3 regions of the Acetobacter sp. P1H12_c genome follow, and region 1 is predicted to be linked to each of the others. Evidence: riboswitches for the same ligand, from Rfam matches in the RefSeq annotation. Region 1 holds a riboswitch; each other region holds the start of a gene.

Region 1 (4,676 bases):
AAAAATCCGTCGTGGGGATATCGGGCAGAAAGAGTTTGACCGCTTTGTGCGCGTCAGCCGTGAACTCTCCCGCCTGCCTCTGGTGATTGACGATACCCCGGCGATCTCACTTTCCGCCATGCGGACCCGCTGCCGCCGCCTGAAGCGCACGCGCGGGCTGAGCCTTGTGGTGGTGGATTACCTCCAGCTTATGCGTCCCTCCGTTGGCACACGCCCGGAAAGCCGCGTTCTGGAAATCTCCATGATTACACAGGGGTTAAAGGCGATTGCGAAGGAACTGGAAGTGCCGGTTATCGCGCTCTCCCAGCTCTCCCGTCAGGTGGAAAGCCGTGAAGATAAACGCCCGATGCTCTCGGATCTGCGTGAATCCGGGTCCATTGAGCAGGACGCGGATTCCGTGATGTTTGTGTATCGTGACGAATATTATCTCCAGCAGCGTATGCCCAAGGAAACAGCGTTTGATTCCATGGAAAAATACTCAGCCGCGCTGGATGACTGGCAACGTAAAATGAGCCTTGTGCATAATAAGGCCGAACTCATTCTGGAAAAACAGCGTCACGGCCCCACTGGCGTCGTGCATCTGTTCTTTGAAGGAGAGTTCACACGTTTTGCGGATCTGGATATGGTGCATGAGGAGCCGCATCACTAAGAGCGGCCCGCTGCACGCAGGCTGGTGCGGCGCAGCCGCCTGATGCCGATAAGAACGCCGGACAGAAAAACGCAGAACACGCCACACAATAATGGAACGGCAATGCTCCGGTGCATCAGGGTTCTGCGCAGTCCGGCCTGAAAGTCCAGATCATGAAACCCGTACACCAGCCAGCGGGATTGGCGGGCAGGGCCGTCCAGAATGGTCTGCACAGCGCCGGACTGTCCGTCCAGATAGGTCAGGGTGCCATCGGTCGCCTGTGCCCGCCAGACGGGAAAATGGCGTTGATGCGTGGGGCGGCTGAAGTAATAGGCATCCGCCTGCGTTAGAAAAGTCAGGTCGTCCGGCGTTTTCAGCAGGCCCGCTGGCTTAAGCATCAGGCTGATCTGCTCTGGGGTGAGAGGCGCTGGAGTCAGGGCTTCATCCAGTCTCCGGCTCTTGGGTCCGGTAGCGGTTTGCTCCGTGATCTGCATAAAAACTTTGCTGTTTAGAAAAGCCGTTTTTATGCCGGTGCATCCGGGTGGTGCGGCACTTATCAACCGTGAGAGAACCTGATGGATCTCCGCGCCGGTCGCCGTGCCAGTCACGCGCAGGGGACGGGTCGCGTTTGGATTGCTTTGAAACAGGCCTGCGGGAGACATGGTAAGCAGTCCGGTTGTAACCCATAAAAGGGCCAGCACACCAAACACCGCGCCACAGAGATGATGGACCCCATGCCACCCTTTATAAGGGGTAAAGGGGGCTGCGCGGCGCAGGCGCAAAACGCCAATCCACAGCCCGGTAACGGTGAGAAAAACTCCCGTGCCAGACAAAAGAATAACGACGTCGCTCCAAAGCGCCGGGTGCTTGCGCAGCACCGCCGGGTAAAGCCAGTGTGGAATAGCCCCAACCCATGCCCAGAGGCGGGTGGAGCGTGTTGTGGCCTGCATGACCTCTCCGGTCAGGGAGGAGACGTAAATCTGCGTGCGCGCCGCATCGGGAAACAGAAAGCGATAAAAGCCATTTTCCCGGCCATGAGTATCCAGAATCCACTGGTCGTCTGTGGTCAGGCCATCAAAGACGGGGCGGCCCTGTGCACCGGTGGCCCGCGCATATCGGGTGGCGCTGGTAGCGGCATCTTCCGGGGTGATGCGCCCCGCATGGCCGGTGCGCAGGTCCAGCGCAAAAGGTGGGCCTTCCTGTGGCGTGAGCGTCAGAACCGGTTCGTGCCCTACCATATTGATCTGAAAAGCCTGAAAGCGTTTTGTGCTGCCCAGTTTAGCCAATTCCGGAAGTATGGCGGGCCAGTGGATTTCCGTCGGAACACGGCGCAAGGCGTCTTCCTCCGGCTGAGGCCATGTGTGCCAGAGCATGACAAGGCCGGAGGCGCACCAGCCTGCCATCAGCAGGCCCATGCCAATACCCAGCCATCGGTGGGTCAGATACAGCGTCCGGCGGAAGGCCTTCATGCGGGGCTGTTATACAGCGCCATGGCGGCGTTCTGGGCGCCGCGCGTCCAGTGGACGGCCACATAGGCCCGCACAATGCGCTGCGCGGCAGCGGGCGGCATGTCCATCCTGAGGGCTGGCATGGCTTCAAGATAGTCAGAGGCGGTGAGGAGCAGCGGCCGGAAAGCCTCTTCCAGCACAGCGCCCCGCTCCCGGTGGGGGGCAGGCAGGGACGGGACCAGCTTGAGGAAGAGCGCGTGGCCGTTCTGGGCAATGACCTCCTCCTGCTCAGGGGGCGGCAGGTGCGCCAGATGCGCGGCCTGCAAGGCATGAGCGCGGGACGGGCAGGCGCTGAGCAGGCGGGCAAAAGCCGGATGATACGCCTCTTCTGGTTGAAAAGGCCGGGGGAAGGGGGAAAACGGTCCCACTGGTATACTCCTGCCTTCCGGTACATCCCGCCCGGCGGCGTGGTCTGAACGACAACAGCAGGTCTCCTGGCTCACGGTTAAACGTCCGTCTCCCGCCTTCCCGGTTGTGCACCAGTGGCGTGCCTTGCGGCAAAAAGACACGGACAAACCGCCTACAGTTGCGGGAGCAGCGACCGACTGAGCCGTGCGGCACGGCATACGGTCTTCCCTTTTAACCCGCCTGCGCGGGGCTGTTGACTGACAGGGAGAGACTGTACGCAAATGCCGGTTTTGCGCAACAGGCCGGTGTGCAACGTGCGGCACGGCCTGTGCCTTAGAGCCGTTTTTTATGGGGTATAAAGCTGCACGTTCGTTGACAAGGTTTTTCAGACCCTGTTTACGCTGCACGCAGCAATGGTGCTTTGTGGCTGCGTGCGCGGCCAGAAGGCTAAGAGGGAAATCGGTCCAAGCCGATGCTGCCCCCGCAACTGTAAGCTGAGAGGGCTTGCGGCGTTCATGCCACTTTCTGTGTCATCCACAGGGGGGAAGGCAGCCGCAGGACCCGAGGACCAGCAAGCCAGGAGACCTGCCATTGCGCCAAAGTCACGGACGGAGCTGCCATACGGGGTGATGTGGCGGCGAGGCACGGTTTGCTCAGTGCCTCCATCGCGGTGACGTTGTTTTGGAGCGAACCCGTGCGTCCAGTCTCTTATGCCCTCAGTCTTCTGTTCGGCATCAGTTGCGTGCCCGCCGCCTATGCGGCCACCCCTGATCCCTCAGACCCGAAAGCCAGTGCTGCCCATCCGTATAAAAAACGGACAGCAGTACCCCCGGCCAGAAAGGTGGCAGGCCCTGAATATATCACGGCTTATGGTAAAACCGCCCCTCTCCAGATGACACCCGCAGTCGGTGGGAAACTTGGCCTGTCCATCCAGCACACGCCGGGCACACTCAATGTGGTCTCGCATGATCTGATGATGCAGCGCGGTTATGCCCAGGCTGAGGCCGCGGCAGACAGCGCGCCGGGTGTTTCCTCTGGCGGGTCTCCGGGGTCGCCCGCGCAGCTGATGATGCGCGGCTTTACCGGCAACCAGATTCTGGTGCTGCATGATGGCCAGTATTTTGGCCCGACCACCATGGTCAACCGGCCTCAGAACACCTTCAATCTGGAAAGTGTGCAGGTGCTTAAAGGCCCGTCCTCCGTGTTGTATGGGCAGGGGGCCGTGGGCGGCACGGTGGATATGCGTAGCCGTACGCCCACGTTTGATGGCCCGCATGCCAACGCACTTGTATCCTACGGCAGTTTTAATACGTGGAACGCCGGGGTTGGCGGTTCCGTGCCGATTACGCAAACGCTGGCTTTGCGCACGGATTTCAGCCGGACATCGTCTGACGGATTTGTAAAAGGAGCCGACCCGCACTCGGATGATTTTACGACAACCTTGCTGTGGAAGCCGACGGAAAAGTTCACCGCGCGGCTGAGCATGGATTATCTGACGGACCGGCTTTCCACTTATTACGGCACGCCGCTGGTGGATCTCTCGCAAACAGGCGGACGTGTGGGTGGTCTGCTCAGTTCCAGCAAAGGGCTGGGCCTTACCCGTGCGTCCCTGTGGCGGTACTATAACGTGCGGGATGGCAAGGCCGGGTCTGTCAACGCGACGCCCACACTGCATCTGGACTGGCGGGTGAACAGCCATGTTCTGTTTCATAACAGCAGCTATTTCATTTATTCTAAACGACGCTGGAACAACGCGGAAAGCCTGACTTACATCAGCGCCCCCGGCCAGACGGATGCCGCAGGCAATGCCATTGCCCCCGGCAGCATCAGCCGGGACCGGTTTTATGTGTATCAGAACCAGCATCAGGTTGGGGATACGCTGCACGGGCAGTTTGATTTTTCCATTTTCGGCATGAAGAACCGTTTTGTGCTGGGAGGCGACGCCTACTATCTGCGCTTCATCCGCAACCGGGGTTTTCCGGCTGCGGACTATGCGGACAGCGTCTCTCTTGTCAGCCCGGACGCCACGCCACTTGGGGCGTTTTCCGGGGAATACCCGTATATGAAATCCCCCACCACGATGGTGCAGGCGGGCCTGTTTCTAGAGGACGTTCTGACCATCCGGGATAATCTGCGTCTTGTGGGCGGCTTCCGGTATGACTGGCTCGCACTGGACCGGCAAAACTACCGGC
Region 2 (4,676 bases), on a different contig from region 1:
AGGGTGAAGTCCTTCACCGGGGACCATGTGGTATTGAAGTTGAACTTATGCTGCGGGCGGCGCTGCAACAGCGCATCACTGTCCGTATCCCGCGCGTGGGTCCATGTGTAATTCAGCGCAAAACTGAGTGTGTCCAGCGCCTTCCAGTCCAGAAATGCTTCCACCCCATACATCCGCGCATGCCCAACATTGCCGAAGGAATAGATATAATCCCCCCACGCACTGCCCGCGGCAGGCATGACGTAAGCAGAAGACTGGATCAGGTTCCGCACCTTGTTGTCATACCATGTGGCGCCAAAACGCAGTTTGTCATGCAGTAGTTTCTGCTCAACACCGACATCATAGCCAATCATGGTTTCGGCTTTCAGGTTGGCGTTGCCTTCTTCCGCCCAGCCAGCGCCGCGCTGATTGACAAAAAGCTGATACAGCGAGGGTGCATGGAAGCCCGACCCGGCACTGGCTTTGATGATGGTGCCCGTATTGGGCACATGGATGGCGGGAGCCACACGCCATGTCACATGGTTGCCGTAGCGGGAATTGGCATCATACCGCACGTTGGCCGCACCATAGAGAATGTGGTTCCAGTTCCCTTCATACTGCCCGTACCCTGCCGTGGTATCCATGCCTGCGGTGGTGTGCACAGGCTCGGTCGGGTCATCTGTCGCGACATTGATGCTGTCATGAAAATGCTCGGCACCCACAAGAACCGTCCCGAATTTCCGCAGATCAACCGTGCCATGCCAGTCCACTTTCAGGCGTGTGGAGCGGTAATAATCCGGGTCTGTCATGGCAGGATCACCATCCGCGTACAACCCGTCCTGCATGTACCGGCGGCGGTTCGTCATGTAGCCAAGCCCCAGAACCTGATCAAACCGCCCGCCAAAGGAGGAGAGATGCGCCGTGCCGCGCACCACGGCCTCGTTCTGGGTATTCTGGTCCCGGATCAGCTGGTCGCCGTTATAGGGCGTATAAACCTGATCATACGCTGTAAAGGTATGATAGTTGGCCTGTATCAGCCGTGCTGTCAGACCCAGATCAAAATTATGCGTGACATCATAACCCAGTTTGACGTTCGCGCTGCGGTTATCATTTCGGTCCCCCGCGCGGCGCTGGGCCCGGTTAGCCCCATTATACCGCTCAATATAGCGCGGAATTTCATGAAACCCGTCCATGCGGTAATGGGAGAGCACAACATTATAGTGGAAGCGGCCGCTACTGCCGGATGCCCCGAAGGCCTGATTGAACGTGCCGTAAGACCCACCTTCAATCCGCACAAACGGTTTAAAGCGCCCCTGCCCCTGCTTTGTGTTGATATCAATCACACCCGCCATGGCGTCCGCGCCATACAGGCCGCTCTGGGGGCCGCGCAGGATTTCAATGGAGCCAATGCCGTCCGTTACAAACTGCCCGGCATCAAACGCGTTGCTGGCGGAGCTGCCGTCATTGATATCCATGCCATCAATCCGCACCTTCACATCATTGGCGTTTGCCCCGCGCATGAAGATGGAGGTTGTGCCGCCAAATCCGCCAGACCGCACCACATTCAGCCCCGGCTGCCGCGCCAGAATATCCGGCAGCGTGCGACGCTGCTGGGTGGCAATCTGCTCGTCCGTCACCACCGTCACGCTGGACCCGACATCATCCGCCCGTATGGGTCTGCGCAGCGCACTGACCGTCACCACCTCCGGCAATCCCTGAGACGGGCTCAGTGAGACAAGCGTGCGTCCCGTCGCTGCGGGAGCCGCGACAGACTGCCCCGGCATTGCAGGAACTGTGTTGTCCGTTGCGGTCCGTCCGGTGGCGCGGCTTTTCGGATGGCTGCCCGAAGCTGCGGCTTTATGCGTGAGAGATTTGCCAGAACGCGCATGGGTCGCGGAAGAGGCGGCGGCCTGTGCGCCAGCCACAGACAGTCCGGTGACAGCCAGAATGGTGGAGGTGGTCAGCGCGCAACGAAAAAAACTCATTTTAACTCGTATCCTGTGGTCAGCCGTTGCCACAGGAAAACGTGCTCCGCCTGCTCATGCGGCAAAGGCCGGAGCAAAACTCAGTCACGCACGCCAGCACACCCCGGCTGGCGTCTCCTGATTGCAACCACGTGCCGGATGGCAGGTCTCCTGGCTTGCGGCGCTTTGACTGAGCCTTCCCTTCCCGGAGAATCGTCTGCTCCAGTGGGCCGGACGCGGTACGTCCGGGCAGCCTCAGCCCTGCCGCTTACAGTTGCGGGGACAGCCCGGGACTAAGGCCAGCACGGCCTGCACCCGGTTCCCTTTTCATCCCCCGTTGCAGGGGAAACCATCACACGGGTGTCATATCGCGTTGCCCGGTCGAGTCAATTATCCGGTGCAACAGTGCTGCCACAAGGCAACACGCAACGCCAAAATCGCAAAAACACATCAGCCTCCCACCCGGCACTGTCCCGCACGAGAGGCACAAAAAACGCGGCCCTCCGAAGAAGGCCGCGTTCCTGATCATCTGAAACTCCGGGAAGGAGGGATCAGACGGAGTAGTACATTTCGAACTCAACCGGGTGCGGCGTGTGTTCAAAGCGATACACGTCTTCCCACTTGATGGCGATGTAGCTGTCGATCTGATCTTTGGTGAACACGCCACCAGCCAGCAGGAACTCATAATCCGCAGACAGAGCTTCCAGCGCTTCACGCAGGGAGCCGGCAACCGTCGGGATCTGCTTCAGTTCTTCCGGCGGCAGGTCATACAGATCCTTGTCCATGGCGTCGCCCGGGTGGATCTTGTTCTTGATGCCGTCAATGCCGGCCATCAGCATGGCGGAGAAGGCCAGATACGGGTTGGCCGTCGGGTCCGGAAAGCGGACTTCAACGCGCTTGGCTTTGGGGTTGGTGGCATACGGAATACGGCAGGACGCAGAGCGGTTGCGCGCAGAGTAGGCCAGCAGCACCGGAGCTTCAAAACCCGGGATCAGGCGCTTGTAGGAGTTGGTGGACGGGTTGGTGAAGGCGTTCAGCGCCTTGGCATGCTTGATGATGCCGCCGATGTAATACAGGGCGGTATCGGACAGGTCCGCATAGCCATTGCCTGCAAAGGTCGGCTTGCCGTCTTTCCAGATGGACTGATGCACATGCATGCCGGACCCGTTATCACCATAGATCGGCTTGGGCATGAACGTGGCGGTCTTGCCGTAGGAATGGGCGACGTTGTGCACGCAGTATTTGTAGATCTGCATGAAGTCGGCAGAGCGGACCAGCGTGTCGAACTTGGTGCCCAGTTCGTGCTGGGACTGCGCGACTTCATGGTGCTGCTTTTCAATCGGCAGACCCATTTCACCCATGGTGGCGAGCATTTCTGCACGCAGGTCGTTTTCGCTGTCCACCGGCGGCACGGGGAAGTAGCCACCCTTCACGCCCGGACGATGGCCCATATTGCCTTCCGGGTAATCCTTCAGGGAGGCGCCGGGTCCTTCGATGCTGTCGAGCTGATATTTGCCGAAGTTCGGGCCCGTGCCAAAGCGCACGTTATCGAAGATGAAGAATTCAGCTTCCGGACCAAAGAAGGCCGTATCACCAAGCCCGGAGGACTTCAGATACTGCTCAGCCAGTTTGGCGGTGGAGCGCGGGTCACGGTTATAGGGCTGGCCTGTGGACGGCTCAATGATGTCACAGAACAGGATCAGCTGCGGGCGCGCCGTAAACGGGTCCATCACAGCGGTTTCCGGGTCCGGCAGCAGAACCATGTCACTTTCGTTAATGGCTTTCCACCCTGCGATGGAAGAACCGTCGAACATGAAGCCCTCGGTAAAGGTGTCTTCTTCAATCGTGGTGACATACTGCGTGGTGTGGTGCCACTTGCCGCGCGGATCCGTGAAACGCAGATCGACAAACTCGACCGAGTTTTCCTGGATCAGGTCAAAAACCTTAGCAATCGCTGCGGCTTTGCTGTCACCCGCAGTGGTCGTTTTCTTCACCATATGTCTTCACCTACAACCTGTTGCGCACCACACTCTTGCGGCACGTCTAGGATTATAAAACTCGCGTCCGCCGCCGGGCGGCCCCGCACCGGGGCACCTCAGATAGCGTCTTCCCCTCTTTCCCCCGTGCGGATTCGCACCACATCTTCCACCGGGAGAATAAAGATCTTGCCGTCCCCGATTCGTCCGGTCCGGGCAGCAGCGGAAATGGCTTCCACCGCGCGCTCCACCAGACTGGCAGGGCAGACAACCTCAATTTTCATCTTGGGCAGAAAATCAACAATATATTCCGCGCCACGATAAAGCTCCGTGTGCCCTTTCTGCCGCCCGAAGCCCTTGGCTTCGATCACGGTAATGCCTTGCAGGCCGAGTTCGTGAAGGGCTTCCTTCACCTCGTCCAGCTTGAACGGCTTGATTATGGCCTCGATCTTTCTCATGTCACGTCATCAATATTCTGGTGCTGCACTCAACAAGAGGGGGTTCTTTCTGCGCGCAACCTGCCCATGGGGCATCCCGGGGGGCATGAAGACTCAGAGCGAACAGCCCCAAACTTGCACGGGTTGGCCGCGCGGGCAATCGGGCTTGTGCGAAATATAACGATCCAGCACCAATCTCCCCTCTTTTCTCACGCCGCAAGGCCGTGCCACTCTGCGCGCCACTTTCGCTTTTTTCCGCCACCCCTCCTCCGGCAACTCCCAGGATTTACGGCCATGACCAAACCGCTCAACCGGCAGAT
Region 3 (4,676 bases), on a different contig from region 1:
CAGCGCCTGCATTTCGGGCGAGAGGTCAGCCTGCCGGACCGGAGGCGTCATGTGGCCAATGGTCACGGCCCCGAGCCGCCGTCTGGCGGTGGCGGCCTCACCCGGATTATTGACGATAAACGGGTAAATAACGGGCAAAGACTCCGTCAACACCGCAGGCGCGCAGGCGGCGGAAAGGGCTGCGGCCTTGCCCGGCAGCCATTCCAGCGTGCCATGCGTGCCCAGATGCACCAGCGCGTCCAGCCGCCGCACGCTGCGCAGCCACAGGTAAAACGCCACATAGGCATGGCAGGGCGGGATATCCGGGTCATGATACCGGGCTTTCCGGTCGGCCTGACGCCCCCGGTCTGGCTGCACGGCAAGCGTCAGGTGCCCCAGTTCCAGCGCGCGCAGATGGAACGCGCCTTCCTGCACGCATGGGTCCTGCTCCGGCGCACCCCATGCCTGCGTGACGGACGCCATAAACCCGGCATCCAGCTCCTCCGCCAGCGCGTGGTATGTGGGGAGGCTTATCAGCGGGCGTGGGGCCGTCTGGGCCAGCAGAGTTATGAGGGTTTGTGCGTCTGGCAAAGGCGCTGGCCCGGTCTGATACCCCTCCGCCCGCAGCAGAGCGAGGATGGAGGCCAGACTGGCAAACCCGTCCAGCCCCACGGCATGGGCCACATGCCCCGTCTCCCGCGCAAGCCCGGCTCCCGGATAGTCTGAGAGGATAATACCAACCCGCTTCTGCTCCGGAGCCAGATGCCGCAGGCGTGCCCATGCCAGCGCCCGCGCCACGGTATGCCGGATACCGGGCAGATAAGGCGTGCGGGCCGCAGGCAGGCCAGGCGGCGCATCCTGCCGGAAGGAAATGGGGAGTGTTGCGATGCTGCCATCCAGTTCTGGCAGCACGGCCTGCATGGCGAGATCCGACCGGGAGAGACCGCGCGGGCTACGCCCCCAGACCTCCTGTGTCGCCCCCGGCTGGAGCAGTTGCAGGATTGGCGCCCCGGCAACCGCCAGCGGAGAATGCCCCTGCGGAGTTCTGGAAGAAAACAGGGTCGCGTTGAGGACAATATCTGGCTGAAAATTTCTCAGCGCATCGGCAACGCCACTGGCAACAGCAGGGTCTTTAAGAGATGTGACAAACAGCATCTCCACCCCGCAGCCCTGTGCGGCAAGGGCATCCGCCAGCGCGTCCAGAGCTGCGATATCCCCCACCATCAGATGGGCGCGGTAGAAAATCAGTGTGGCCCGCAGCGTGTGGCCTTCTGGCAGAGGAACAGAATCCTGACTGAGTGTTGCTGCATCTTCTGTTTTAAGATCTGTGCATGCTGCAACTGTGCGGTACACTCCCCACGGCGGCAGGGGTTCCGGCCGTGCGCCATCATCCGCGCGTTGCCCGGCGAGGCTGGCCATCAGGCGCAGGGCATGCTCCATATTGTGAGCACCGCCATACTGAAAAAACCCGTTCAGCCGCCTGCGTATTTCACCCGACACGGTGGAGAGATCCGCCAGACGGCTATCATCCGACAGCGGGGCACCGGCATCCGGCTGTGGCCGGGCTTCTCCGGGGAGCAGAGCCAGCGGGATATGGTGCGCCCGGCACCATGCCGCGAGTTCCTCAGCGCCATAGCGCCAGTAATCCAGCCCGCCGAGCAGCCGCACCACCACACAACGCGCCTGCGCCAGCGTGGTCTCCAGATACAGATCGACCGACATGGGGTGCCGCAGCCGGGCAAGGCTGGTGACCTGAAGAGAGGGCAGCGGCTCCCCCTCCCCGCGCGGACCGACCTTCAGCCGTGCCTGTGCGTGCAGCAGGCCGAGCAGGTCACTTTCCGTAAAGGACAGGACTACAAGTTCCGCCGGAGGCAGGCCGAGGTCTTCCGCCACGTCCTGCTCATCCAGCGTCCGGCTGTCCCGCACAAGGAGGTGCATGGGAGCTGGCCGCCTGCTTAACCGGCGGACGTTGCGGACGGATCTGCCGCCAGCGCGGCCGTAATCGCAGCCTGATCCAGCCCTTTCTGCCCGATGACCACAATGCGGCCGGTGCGGGCCTCCTGCGGGGTCAGGGGGCGGTCAAACTCATGCCGGAAGCGGGTGCCGACACCCTGCACGGCCAGCCGCATGGGCTTGCCCTGCACGCTGGCAAAGCCCTTCATGCGCAGGACGTCATACCGGGCCGCCACGTCCTGCAACAGGGTCAGAAAGCGTTCGACGGAAAGCTGTTCCGGCACGGTGACGACGAAACTTTCAAAATCATCATGCTCATGCTCGCCATCTTCCGCATCATGGTGCGACGGACGGGACTGGAGATCAGCCTCGGCTTCCGCCCCCAGACCCAGCAGCACGGCGGGGTCCACCTTGCCATCCTGCGCGCGGATAATGCGCACCGGGCGCGGACAGAGGGTTTTGATCTCTGCTTCCACCGCATCAAGCTGTGCGGCATCCAGCAGGTCCGTCTTGTTCAGAACAATCAGATCCGCCGCGTTAAGCTGGTCTTCAAACACTTCCGCCAGAGGGTTGTCATGATCCAGTGAGGGATCGGCCTCGCGCTGTTTTGCCACGGCCTCCGGATCATCCGCAAAGCGGCCGGAGGCGACGGCGGGGGCATCCAGCACCGTGATGACGCCATCCACCGTCATGCGGCTGCGCACGGTGGGCCAGCCAAAGGCTTTAAGCAGCGGCTTAGGCAAAGCAAGGCCGGAGGTTTCAATCACCACGTGTTCCGGCGGGTCGGCCCGGTCCAGCAGGGCTTCCATGGTGGGCAGGAAATCATCCGCCACGGTGCAGCACAGGCAGCCATTGGTGAGTTCCACAATATCATCCTCCCGGCAGCCTTCCACGCCGCAGCCGCGCAGGATTTCTCCATCAATGCCCAGAGAGCCGAATTCATTCACGACAACGGCAATACGGTGGCCCTGCGCTTTTTGCAGGATATGGCGCAGGAGCGTGGTTTTGCCCGCCCCCAGAAAGCCTGTGATGATGGTGACGGGAACGCGGGTGGATGCGGTCATGACGGCTCCTGTTCAGAAACTGTGGCCTCAGGGTAGAGGGTAGCGGGCACGCGGCCCAGAATCATATCAGAAAGAGAGGCCGGACGGCGGGACGGCATGACCGTGCCTTTGGCCGAGGCTGCATAGAGCCGCGCATAGGCCAGAAGATCTTCCGCCTTTTCCGGCCCCAGATGGCCGAGCAGCCAGGTCCAGCGGCCCGGCATGGCAATGGCCGCCGTACACCCGCGGTCACACGATGCCAGACAGGCAACGGGACGCAGCGTGACTGGGCAGTCCTGTTGTGAGGCCTCCAGCAGGGCCGTCAGGCGGTCCAGCAACTGTGCTCCCGGAGGGTGATCCATGCCGGGGCCGCCGCGCCGGCAGGTGGTGCAGACATGCAGCACCGGGCCTTCTGCCACGGCAGGCGGCGCGTGGGAGGACGGGGCGGAATGCGGAACAGACGCAGGCATAAAAAAATTCCCGATCAGGCGCCGCTCTGGGAGGATGCGGCCCTTAAACGGAGTGCATGCACAGTGCTCCTGCAGGCACAGGAGTGATGCGCCAGCCCCGCGCACCCTCGTCTTCCGGGCACCCCGCCGGACACGACACCTCAGACAGCCGCCCGCCCCGGAGGGCAGCGCGGATGATGGCAGGTCTCCTGGCTTGTGTCGTGCGGGCCTGCGCGGAATAAACCTTGCAGCCTGCGGGTCCGGCTGCCTTCCCGGTCCCCTTACCGGAGCCGGTGGCATGGACCTGCCCGCCAGAGGCGGCAGGCCCATAGCGGACCATGCAATCACTTACAGTTGCGGGGGCAGCGACGGCCTTGCAGCGGATGCTGCGCACCGGTCTTCCCTTTTCATCCCTCGCGGGACACCATCATGCGGCAAGCATCGCATAATACCGGTATTTTTCAAGCCGTAAGCCGGGCGCTTTATGAGCAGACCTGTTCTGCCGCCTCTTCGTCCTCATGCTCCGCCAGCCTGACGGGAAAGGCATTGCCGCTCAGCACCACTACCAGCATGGCCACACAGCACAGCGCCACAGAAACAGGCACCAGAACCGCAACGCCATACGCGGACAAAAGCTGCCCCCCAAGGGCCGAGCCAAGCAGAATACCGATATTGCTGGTGCTGTTGACCGCCGCCCCCGCCGTATCCGCCGAGGTGGCGCGGGTGCGGATCGCCCCGGACATGATGAACGGAATGATGCAGGCATAGGCCGCGCACCAGAGGCAGACAACCGCCACACTCCCCCAGCCCGGCACCAGCGTACCGCCCAGCAGCGCAATTGCGCACGCCATGACCACTCCTGCGCCGAGCATCCCCACACGCGGGCAGCGATCCACCATCAGGCCGGAAGCCCAGAGGCCGGACAGCCCCAGAACCCCAATAATCAGCAAGGCCAGACTCACGGACTGCTCGGGCAGGCCATGCGCCATCAGCACCGGAGCGATATAGGTGTACACAACATTATGGGCGAGGAAGAACATGGCGTTTGCCGCCACAACCCACCCGAAGGCGCGCACAGCCTCACGCGGGGCCTTATACGGACCGGACGGACGCCCCGCCGGTTTGACAACGGGCGGCAGGCAGACGGCAATCAGCACAGTCAGAAACGCTGCCAGCCCCGCCACAACCAGCATCGCGATACGCCAGCCCGCAAAATGCCCGAGCGCCGCTGCCCCCGGCACCCCCAGAACGC

The links. A riboswitch is a leader RNA that binds a small molecule or an ion and turns the genes downstream of it on or off. The one in region 1 is predicted to bind cobalamin.
Region 2: it holds a riboswitch for cobalamin, as region 1 does, so the genes downstream of both, KP699_RS13965 (TonB-dependent siderophore receptor) here and KP699_RS15310 (hypothetical protein) in region 1, are expected to answer to the same signal.
Region 3: it holds a riboswitch for cobalamin, as region 1 does, so the genes downstream of both, KP699_RS07055 (DUF1636 domain-containing protein) here and KP699_RS15310 (hypothetical protein) in region 1, are expected to answer to the same signal.

The regions. Positions count from the first base shown of each region.
Region 1 is NZ_JACRVR010000055.1:5,307-9,982, forward strand. Features, by position in the region: gene KP699_RS15300 (replicative DNA helicase) at 1-649, shown strand, start outside; gene KP699_RS15305 (PepSY domain-containing protein) at 646-2,097, opposite strand; gene KP699_RS15310 (hypothetical protein) at 2,094-2,504, opposite strand; cobalamin riboswitch at 2,543-2,754, opposite strand; cobalamin riboswitch at 2,882-3,092, shown strand; gene KP699_RS15315 (TonB-dependent receptor) at 3,179-4,676, shown strand, end outside.
Region 2 is NZ_JACRVR010000038.1:19,620-24,295, forward strand. Features, by position in the region: gene KP699_RS13965 (TonB-dependent siderophore receptor) at 1-1,964, opposite strand, end outside; cobalamin riboswitch at 2,087-2,312, opposite strand; gene glnA (type I glutamate--ammonia ligase) at 2,495-3,940, opposite strand; gene KP699_RS13975 (P-II family nitrogen regulator) at 4,039-4,377, opposite strand; gene KP699_RS13980 (aminotransferase) at 4,651-4,676, shown strand, end outside.
Region 3 is NZ_JACRVR010000009.1:14-4,689, reverse strand. Features, by position in the region: gene cobN (cobaltochelatase subunit CobN) at 1-1,917, opposite strand, end outside; gene cobW (cobalamin biosynthesis protein CobW) at 1,935-2,996, opposite strand; gene KP699_RS07055 (DUF1636 domain-containing protein) at 2,993-3,445, opposite strand; cobalamin riboswitch at 3,606-3,868, opposite strand; partial or broken gene KP699_RS07050 (MFS transporter) at 3,907-4,676, opposite strand, start outside.